One region of the Bacillus thuringiensis genome, then DNA from elsewhere that is predicted to be linked to it. Evidence: riboswitches for the same ligand, from Rfam matches in the RefSeq annotation. Region 1 holds a riboswitch; the other holds the start of a gene.

Region 1 (5,187 bases):
AGACAAGAAGCAGCTGCAATTGTTGCTAAACTAGCGGTAGAGCCGACTGATAAATCAAACCCATCTACAATCAATGTAAAGGTAACGCCGATTGCAAGTAACGTTACGATGGAAATAGAACGTAAAATATCACTAATATTGTTATATGTTAAAAAAGAATCATTGACGATAGAGAAAAAAATTGTAACACCTATAATAATAGCAATTGTACTAAATTGATAAAAAAGATGAGTAGGTAAATATAGTTTCTTAGTTTTCGTTTTATGAACGAGATTCAATGGAATAGCTCCCTTCAGATAAATGTAAAAGCTGTTCAGGAGATAGTTCGCTTGGTAAGTATTCACCTACAAATTCTCCGTTTGCCAGTATAAGAATGCGATCAGCGATATGCAACGCTTCATCTTGTTCTCCTGTGAAATAAATTACGTAACTTCCGTTTTCTGTAATGTTGCGAATGAATTGAAAAATGTCTTGTTTCGCAGCGATGTCTACACCTTTAGTTGGCTCGTCTAAAAGAAATAGATTAGGTTTGAATCCACTCCACTTTGCAATTGAGACTTTTTGTTGGTTTCCACCGCTAAGTGAATGAATAAGTGCCTTTGGGTCATTTGGTGAAATACCGAAAGAAGAAATTGCTGTAGTAGCATCATTTAATTCGGTTTGTTTTCGTTTCCAACCTGATTGATGTAAATTTGTGTGACTTATAATATCTTCCGAAAGAAATACGCCTTGTTTTCTTCTTTCTTCTGGTACAAGTGCGATTTTCGCTTTAATCGCATCTCGTGGTGTTTTAATCGTTAGTTTTTGACCGTCTATTTCTGCGTGATAAGTATGACGAGCACCAAATAACGTTTCAGCAAGTGTTGTTTTTCCACTTCCAATTAATCCGTATATCACAACAGTTTCTCCTTTTCGTATTGTAAGAGAAAGGGGAGAATGACCTTCGTGTAATAGAAGCTCTTGTACTTTAAATAGTTCCTCGCTCCCGGTTTTTGGTGCTGTATTAATAGGAAGTGTAAGTTGTTTTCCAGTCATTGCTTCCACAATTTGTTGATCTGTAATCGTTGTAATGGTTTCAGAAAGGGCAACTTGACCGTTATGTAATACAGTTACATCATCCGCGAAATTTCGAATCTCTGATAAACGATGAGAAACTAAAAGGATGCCAATTCCTTTTGATGTTAAATCTTTTAATAGCTTCCCAAAGGTTTCAACTTCTTTTGGTCCAAGAGAAGAAGTAGGTTCATCTAATAAAAGGTAATTTGTATTGTTAGATAAAGCTCTTGCGATAAGAAGTAATTGTTTTTCATGTAATGAACAGTTTGAAACATCTTCCGAAACATTTAAATTTACCTGTACAGTTTGCAAATGTTGTTTAGCGAGTGCGACTAATTTGGACTTTGAAAATAGTACTTTATTTTGCATTGCTAAATGATCGATTAGTACATTTTCTAATACAGATAATCCGTGAATAAGTCCGTGATCTACTTCTTGTGTTACGAAAGAAATGCCATGCTTTTTTGCATCGCGCGGTGAAGTAAAGGAAACAGACTGAGTATCAATTTTTATATCGCCAAAAACTGGTTGAATTTCACCAGTTGCTATTTTTAGTAAAGTACTTTTTCCCGCACCGTTCATGCCTAGTAAAGCGTGTACTTTTCCTTTTTGAATATGAATAGAAACATCTTCTAGAACAGGTGTAGCGACATGATAAGAATGTGTAATGTTTTGAAGAGAGAACGTCATCATTTTTTCTCCTTCTCTAATTTTTTCATCCAAGGGGAATATGCATCTTTTGAGTCTCCCCAACCGTTTATATATTTTGATAACTGATCCATTGTTATATTTTCTTTTGGTAAACTATTTTTCTTTACTAAATAAGGTTCTAGTGAATAAATATCTGGCGTTTGTTCACCAGCAATTTTTTTGTATAAAAATCGTACTTGAACCTTACCTACTTCAGCTGGATCAGTTGCAGCTGTAGCAGTCCAAGGTGAGTTTTCTTTTTGCATGAGTTGTAAATCCTCATTACTTAAGTCAATGCTATATACTTTTATATCTGTACGACCAGCTTGTTCAAGTGCTTTAACAGTCCCTTTAGCAAACTCATCCCACGAAGCGAAAATAGCTTGTAAATCGCCTTTTTTCGGATATTTCTTTAGTAAAGCTTCTACTTGTGTTTGTGTATCGAGTGGCGTGTTATTACTAGCAGTACCGAATCTTGCGACTTCTTCTATATTTGGATACCGTTTATAAAAAGTATCAATGATAACATTGCGACGTTCCATTGGAGCAAATCCGCCGACCCATACAACTGCGATATTTCCTTGTCCATTCAAATCTTCCGCTAACGTTTTTAATGATTTCCATGCAAGACTATAGTCATCTTGATCAATAATTGTCACACCTGGCAAGCGTAGATCGTTATCGAACGCAACTACGGGAATGTTCGCTTGTAACGCTTTTTCTACTCCAGGTTTTAGTGCTTCAGAACGGCCATGATCAATTAAAATACCATCCACTTTTGAATTAATAGCAGTATCTAAATTTGCAGCCATTTTTGCTAAATCGTTATCAGAATTGTAGACTTGTACACTGCCGCCAAATAGCTCAACTTGTTTTTTGACACCCTCAATATATTGAGAGGAAAAAGTTCCGATGGACATTTGCATAATTAATGCGATTTTTAATGGCTTCTTTATTTGGCTTGGAATTTCTGTTTGTAATTGATTTTCTACCGTTGTAGTCGCCTTTCTCACAGTTTGTTGCTTTTGTGAAGAGATAGCATCTTGTTCATTTGTACAAGCTGCTAATGTAAATAAGAGAAAAATAAGTACGATGGAACATAATTTTTTCATAAAAAAATCCCTCCTAAACTAAAAAGAGAGAGGAGGGAGTGAAAATAAAAAACGCCTTTTCATATAGAAAAGACGCCTTATCATATTACTCTTATCTTTCAACACAATGTGTTGTAAGAATTAGCACCGTGCCCATAAATGGGTCGGTTGCCGGGCTTCGTAGGGCTCATCCCTCCACCTGCTCTTGATAAGACATCGAATATTTAACTATTTTGAATTATTCCACAAACGAATGGTGTTGTCAAACAGTATTTATAAAAAAATCCCTCAGGAAGAGGGATTTTAATGTGGTAAGAATATCAATTGATAAGCAAACAAAATTCCAAATACATACACAAGTGGGTGAACAGCACGGAATTTACCTTTTGCCACTTTCATAAGTGGGTATGAAATAAATCCAAGTGCGATACCTGTTGCGATACTTGATGTAAGCGGCATGCTTAAGATTACTAAGAATGCTGGGAATGCTTCATCAAATGAGTCCCAATCGATGTGGCGAACTGAACCCATCATAAGACTACCAACAATAATTAATGATGGTGCAGTAATAGCTGATACACCAGAAACGGCACTTACTAATGGTCCGAAGAATGCTGCTAGTGCGAATAGAACAGCTACTGTAACAGTTGTTAAACCAGTACGACCACCAGCTGCAACACCAGCAGATGATTCAATGTAAGCTGTTGATGGTGTTGTTCCGAACATAGAACCGATTGTTGCTGAGAATGAGTCAGATAGAAGAGCTCGTCCAGCTTTTGGAAGTTTTCCGTCTTTCATAAATCCACCTTGTTGAGCTACCCCAAGTAATGTACCTGTTGTATCAAATAATGTAACAAGGAAGAATGAGAATACAACGCCGTATAATCCGTAGTTAATTACGTCAGATACAGCAGTAATTGGATTTGAAACGATAATTCCTTCTGGTAATCCAGGCATTGATGTAACACCGTTTGAGAATGTTAATTGTCCTGTGAAGAAAGCGATAATACCAGTTAATAGCATACCGATAAATAGTGCGCCATTTACATTTAAAGACATAAGAACAATAGTAATTCCAAGCCCAGCCAATGCTAGTAGAACTGGAGCAGAGTGAAGATCACCAAGTCCAACTAAGTTTGCATCATTTTTTGTAACGATACCTGTTAAACGTAAACCGATAAAGGCGATGAAAAGACCGATACCAGCAGTAATTGCATGTTTTAAGTTTTCAGGAATTGCTTCCATTAATTTTGTACGGAAAGATGTAAATGATAGCAAAATTAAAATCATACCTGCTACGAATACAGCAGAGAATGCAATTGCGAAAGTCATGCCTTCATGCGCTTTTACAACAGAGTAAGAGAAGTAAGCATTTAATCCCATACCTGGCGCGATTGCGATTGGTAAGTTTGTAAAGATTGCCATAAATAATGTTCCGACAACAGCAGCAATAATTGTTGCTGTAAATGCTTGTTCAAATGGAACACCTGCATCCCCAAGGATAACAGGGTTTACGACAATGATATATGCCATTGTTAAGAAGGTAATAATACCTGCCATAATTTCAGTTTTAATAGAAGTTTTATGTTTTGAAAGGTTAAACATATAAACATCCTTTCTGTTTACGAATAATTTTCACAACAGTTATATATAATATTCGTTTTTTAACTATTTTGCAATAGTTTTGCATAAAAAGTTTATAACAATTCATATTTTGTGTCTTAAATTCGAATATTAATCGTAACTTGATGTGTGAATTTCAGTTTTTATTATGCACATTATAAGGAAAAGGAGTTGAAAGAAGCTATGCCACAGCAAAAAAACTTTATAACAATGCCTGCGCAACATCAAAATAAGCAGCCGGGGATTGAATCATTAATGAGCCCCCTTCCGCAGTTTGAAGATCCAAATTATAAAGGAAGTGAAAAGTTAAAAGGAAAGAATGTGTTAATTACGGGAGGAGATAGCGGAATTGGACGAGCAGTTTCCATCGCTTTTGCAAAAGAGGGAGCAAATGTTGCGATTGCTTATTTAGATGAGGAAGAAGATGCAAATGAGACGAAACAACGTGTTGAAAAAGAAGGTGTAAAGTGTGTATTGTTGCCAGGGGATTTGAGTAATGAACAGCATTGTAAAGATATTGTGGAAGAGACCGCTCGGCAGTTAGGTAGTTTAAATATTTTAGTAAATAACGTTGCACAGCAATATCCGCAGCAAGGGCTAGAGTATATTACAGCAGAACAGTTAGAAAAAACATTTCGTATTAATATTTTTTCTTATTTTCACGTTACGAAAGCAGCACTTTCTCATTTGAAGAAAGGAGATGTCATTATAAATACGGCATCTATCG
Region 2 (5,187 bases), 1.3 Mb from region 1:
CCATTTCGGATTACTTAAGTCGATGATGAAGGGGCCTGTAAAAAAGGCTTCTTATTTTTTTAAAATAAACGTTTGTTTAAGCTGTATGTTCGGTAGAAAGAAACTCATGTAGTTCAAAGGTTAAGAAAGAAAAATAAGAAATTAATCAAACGTTTGTTTAAGCTGTATGCTCGGTAGGAAGAAACCGATGCAGCTCAAGGGTTAACAAAGAAAAATGGAGAATTAATCAAACGTTTGTTTAAGCTGTATGTTCGGTAGAAAGAAACTCATGTAGTTCAAAGGTTAAGAAAGAAAAATAAGAAATTAATCAAACGCTTGTTTAAGATATATGTTTGGTGCAGAATTTTAAAAAATTTATATATTTATTTTTTTCTTAACAAATGGCGGAAAAATAAGAAAAATTCGCAGGATTATTAAAAATTATCACGAAATAAGTAAAAGTTTAGCGAATAATGGTTTGAAATAATAAAACGTTTTCTATATGATAAAGGTAAAGGTTAGTAAAAAAGTAGGTGAATTTATGACAGTAACATTTTATTCATATCCAAAGTGTGGCACATGTCAAAAGGCAAAGAAATGGTTTGAGGCAAACGATGTAGCATATGAGATGATTCATATTGTTGAAAATCCACCATCAAAAGAAGATTTACGTAATTTACATGAAAAAAGTGAATTACCATTAAAAAAATTCTTTAATACAAGTGGAATGCGTTACCGTGAACTTGGTCTAAAAGATAAGTTGAAAGATGCAAGCGAAGACGAAATGTATGAGCTTTTAGCATCTGATGGCATGTTGATCAAACGTCCAATTGTAACAGATGGAACGAATGTAACACTTGGTTTTAACGAAGAGCAGTTTGAAAGTGTGTGGAAAAAGTACCAATAAGGTATTTTTACATAATTAATACATTCACTGGAGGTACAGTCATGAGCATTCCAAATAATTTACGTTACTCTGAAGAACACGAATGGGTAAAAACTGAAGGTAATGAAGTTGTTATCGGTATTACTCACTTTGCACAAGGTGAGCTAGGCGATATCGTATTCGTTGAACTTCCTGAAGTAGGTGCAACAATCGAAGCTGACGAGCCATTCGGAAGCGTAGAATCTGTTAAAACAGTTTCTGAGTTATACGCACCTGTAAGCGGTAAAGTTGTAGCAGTAAACGAAGAATTAAGTGACCAACCAGAACTTGTTAACGAATCTCCATACGAGGGTGCATGGATGGTTAAAGTTGAACTTTCTGATGCAAGCCAAGTTGAGAAGTTATTAACTGCAGAAAAATATGCAGAAATGACAAACCAAGACTAATTATAGTCGACTAAAGGACAGCCTTTGTGCTGTCCTTTTTTATTTTGTGTAAAATAATGAATGTAGAATCATATACTAATTATCGTGTAGGAGAACGTTTTTTGAAAAAACTTTTTTGTTTAATCTTTATGCAGGTCTAGCCGCTTTTGTTTTTCGTTGTCTAGCTTTTCACGTCTAAGAATCTTCTGCACAAGAAGACAAAAAAGCGTTTTCTGTGCGAAAGAACTTTAGCCAAAAGGAATAAAAAGTTGGGCATTTCACTCCTTCACTTGAGGCGAAAAGAGCCTTGAGTGAAGGAGTTCGGGTACATTCTTGTTCTAAACGAGCCGCTTCCGCTTTTCATTGTCTAGCTCCACCTCCTAGCCCTTCATGTCTAAGAACCTTCCGCACGGGAAGAAAAAAAGCGTCTTCTGTACGGAAGAACCTTAGCCAACAGGGCTAAACAGTCGCTTCCGCTTTTCTTTTGCAAAAATAAACAGGAAACAACATGAAAATAACGAATATACTATATACTAAGTTCAAGGTTATATAGTATATGGTGATCGGGTGATGACATATGATTTATGTAGAAAAAGTCATTATTGTAGAAGGTACATCAGATAGAAGAAAGATTGAATCTATTATTCGTGAACCAGTGGAAATTGTTTGTACAAATGGTACAATTGGTTTGTCGAAAATGGATGAGCTCGTTGATCAGTTTTTTGATAAGGAAGTGTATGTGCTAGTGGATGCTGATGATGCTGGAGAAAAGTTAAGGAAACAATTTCGAAAAGAATTTCCGCAAGCCGAGCATATCTATATTGATCGCTCGTACCGAGAAGTGGCAACTGCGCCATCTACACACTTAGCAAATGTATTATGGGGAGCCGACATTGACGTTTATACAGAATATTTACGGTAAGGAATGATAGAAGTGATTGATTGGACAGGAGCCGAAGCTACAGCCCTAATAGAGAACGAAGAAAAAACAGTGTTATATGTATATACTCCAATGTGTGGAACATGCCAATTAGCAAAAAAGATGTTAACAGTCGTTGAGATGACAATTGAAGGCTTCAAAATTGGGATGTTAGATTTAAATTATGCTCCATATTTAGCGAAAGAGTATGGGATTGAAAGTGTACCTTGTTTACTTGTTTTTGAAAATGGGACACTGATGAAGAAGATATATGCATTTCATTCGGTTGAATATTTATATACGGAATTAAAGTAGGCGGCAAAATTTTTGCCGCCTCGACATATTTCTTGGGAAATATGTCGAGATGCAGGATGGATACAGTATTTGTCGAGCGAAAATAACAGGATTGCTCTTTAGTGAGAGGGAATGGTATGTAATAGAAAGTGATATGAAGGATGTGATTTAGGGTGAGATTATATTCTTTGCTTCAATCATTTGTAAATTACGCTAATGGTCAATATCATTTAGAACCGCTTTTAAGACGAGAGGAAAAAACTGTTAATTTCCGTTTTAGAGATGAAAGTTGTTCGTTACAAATTTCAAGAGATTATATAGAGCTGCTACATGAGGAAAGAGGAACGGAACAAATCATTTGCTTAGATGAAAAAGATATAGAGCAATTGGTGAATGGAAATGTACGATTGCAAATGTTAATGAACGATGGGCGTGTACAATATTCGGGAACGTACCGAACGATGTTATTAGTTGAATCAATGTTTCATATATGTAAACCGATGTCAGTAGGTGCTTAAAATTCTGAAGTTTCATTTTTTACGAAAATTTCTGTTGACATGGTAAGTGTATATTGATACAATTCAAGTCATAAAATATAGACAATTTCATAAATTTCAAATCAGACGAAAATTGAATCTGATTTCTCTTATCAAGAGAGGTGGAGGGACTGTGCCCTGTGAAGCCCGGCAACCGTCAACTTATGTTGAAATGGTGCCAATTCCTGCAAAGCGAATGCTTTGAGAGATGAGAGAGAGGGATAATGTTGTTATATACGCATATAAACCTTTCTGCTTCTCTAAAGCGGAAAGGTTTTTTTATTGTTTGAATGTGGAGGACATTCAAATAATAAAAGTAGTGATAGCGGTGGACTACACGCATCAAAAATAAAAAAATGCGGAGTCTATCTAAACAAAAAAGGGGTGAACATCATGATTCTATTAGAGAATGTAAGGAAAATATATAAGGCGAAAAGCGGTGATGTCACTGCTGTAGATAACGCCAATTTAAAAATAGAAAAAGGCGAAATATTTGGTGTTATCGGATATAGCGGCGCTGGGAAAAGTTCTTTAATCAGATTGTTTAATCAGTTAGAGAAACCGACTTCTGGCCAAATTACAATTGCGAATCGTGTTATATCAGCAATTACAGGAAGTGAACTTCGTAAGGCAAGGCAAGAAATCGGAATGATTTTTCAGCACTTTAACTTACTTTGGTCACGAACTGTACGTGAAAATATAGAGTTTCCACTTGAAATTGCAGGTGTTGATAAAACGAAGAGAAGAAAACGTGTTGATGAATTAATTCATCTTGTTGGATTAGAAGGAAGAGGAGACGCGTACCCATCTCAGCTGAGCGGGGGACAAAAACAACGCGTTGGGATTGCAAGAGCATTAGCTAACAACCCACAAGTACTTTTATGTGATGAAGCAACGTCGGCTCTTGATCCAGAAACGACAGATCAAATTTTGGATTTACTATTAGACATTAATAAGCGCCTTGGTTTAACAATTGTACTCATTACACATGAGATGCACGTAATTCGAAAGATTTGTAATCGAGTGGCGGTAATGGAGAGAGGAAAGATTGTAGAAACGGGTCCAGTACTTGATGTATTCCGTAATCCGAAGCAAGATATTACGAAACGATTTGTACAGCAGTTAACAGATTCTGAAGATACAAATGAAACGATTGAAAGTTTAATTGAAAAATATCCAGATGGAAAAGTGATTCGTTTGCAGTTTATCGGTGAGGCTGTAGAAAGACCGGTGCTTCAACGATTAATGCAACGTAGTGATATAGAAGTTAGCATTTTGCAAGGAAATATCGCACAAACGAATAACGGTTCTTACGGTAGTTTAGTTGTTCATTTAAATGGTGAGGAAACAGCGATCCAGCAAGCAATAGAAGGAATTCATCAAAATCAAGTAGAGCTGGAGGTGATTGCACATGGATAAGTTACTCGCAAATGTTGATTGGAATCAAATGTTAGAAGCAACTGGTGAAACGTTATATATGACGGCAATCGCAGCTCTTGCGACATTTGTTTTAGGACTAATTTTAGGATTGTTACTTTTCATGACAGCAAAAGATAATTTATGGGAAAACAAATCAATTAATACGGTGATTGGAGCATTCGTAAATATATTCCGTTCTATACCGTTCATCATTTTAATTATTTTATTAATCCCATTCACAAAGATTCTTCTTGGAACAATTCTTGGAGCAAGTGCAGCGCTGCCGGCTTTAATTATTGGAGCGGCACCATTCTACGCGAGAATGGTTGAAATCGCACTTCGCGAAATTGATAAAGGTGTAATTGAAGCTTCAAAAGCAATGGGAGCAAAAACAAGCACAATTATTTTAAAAGTATTGATTCCAGAATCGTTACCAGCATTAGTATCTGGTATTACGGTTACGACAATTGCTTTAGTAGGCTATACAGCAATGGCGGGAGTTGTTGGTGCTGGTGGCCTTGGGACACTTGCTTACTTAGAAGGATTCCAGAGAGGGAATAACGATGTAACAATTGTTGCGACAATTTGTGTATTACTAGTTGTATTTTTAATTCAGTGGATTGGTGATAGTTTAACGACTCGAATAGATAAACGATAATAAAAAACGGGAGGATGTTTCAAATGAAAAAATTATTACTTACGGCACTTATTTCAACTTCAATTTTTGGT

The links. A riboswitch is a leader RNA that binds a small molecule or an ion and turns the genes downstream of it on or off. The one in region 1 is predicted to bind S-adenosylmethionine.
Positions count from the first base shown of each region.
Region 2: linked by a shared signal. The riboswitch ahead of AC241_RS24840 (methionine ABC transporter ATP-binding protein) and the one ahead of AC241_RS04035 (sugar ABC transporter substrate-binding protein) in region 1 are both predicted to bind S-adenosylmethionine.

Region 1 covers NZ_CP012099.1:775,977-781,163, forward strand. Annotated here, with positions in the region: gene AC241_RS04025 (ABC transporter permease) at 1-278, opposite strand, end outside; gene AC241_RS04030 (sugar ABC transporter ATP-binding protein) at 262-1,749, opposite strand; gene AC241_RS04035 (sugar ABC transporter substrate-binding protein) at 1,746-2,858, opposite strand; SAM riboswitch class I at 2,947-3,052, opposite strand; gene AC241_RS04040 (NCS2 family permease) at 3,141-4,442, opposite strand; gene AC241_RS04045 (SDR family oxidoreductase) at 4,644-5,187, shown strand, end outside.
Region 2 covers NZ_CP012099.1:4,788,530-4,793,716, reverse strand. Annotated here, with positions in the region: gene AC241_RS24870 (hypothetical protein) at 1-26, shown strand, start outside; gene AC241_RS24865 (arsenate reductase family protein) at 521-886, shown strand; gene gcvH (glycine cleavage system protein GcvH) at 928-1,311, shown strand; gene AC241_RS24855 (toprim domain-containing protein) at 1,868-2,212, shown strand; gene AC241_RS24850 (thioredoxin family protein) at 2,216-2,524, shown strand; gene AC241_RS24845 (hypothetical protein) at 2,677-3,021, shown strand; SAM riboswitch class I at 3,147-3,254, shown strand; gene AC241_RS24840 (methionine ABC transporter ATP-binding protein) at 3,433-4,458, shown strand; gene AC241_RS24835 (methionine ABC transporter permease) at 4,451-5,116, shown strand; gene metQ (methionine ABC transporter substrate-binding lipoprotein MetQ) at 5,140-5,187, shown strand, end outside.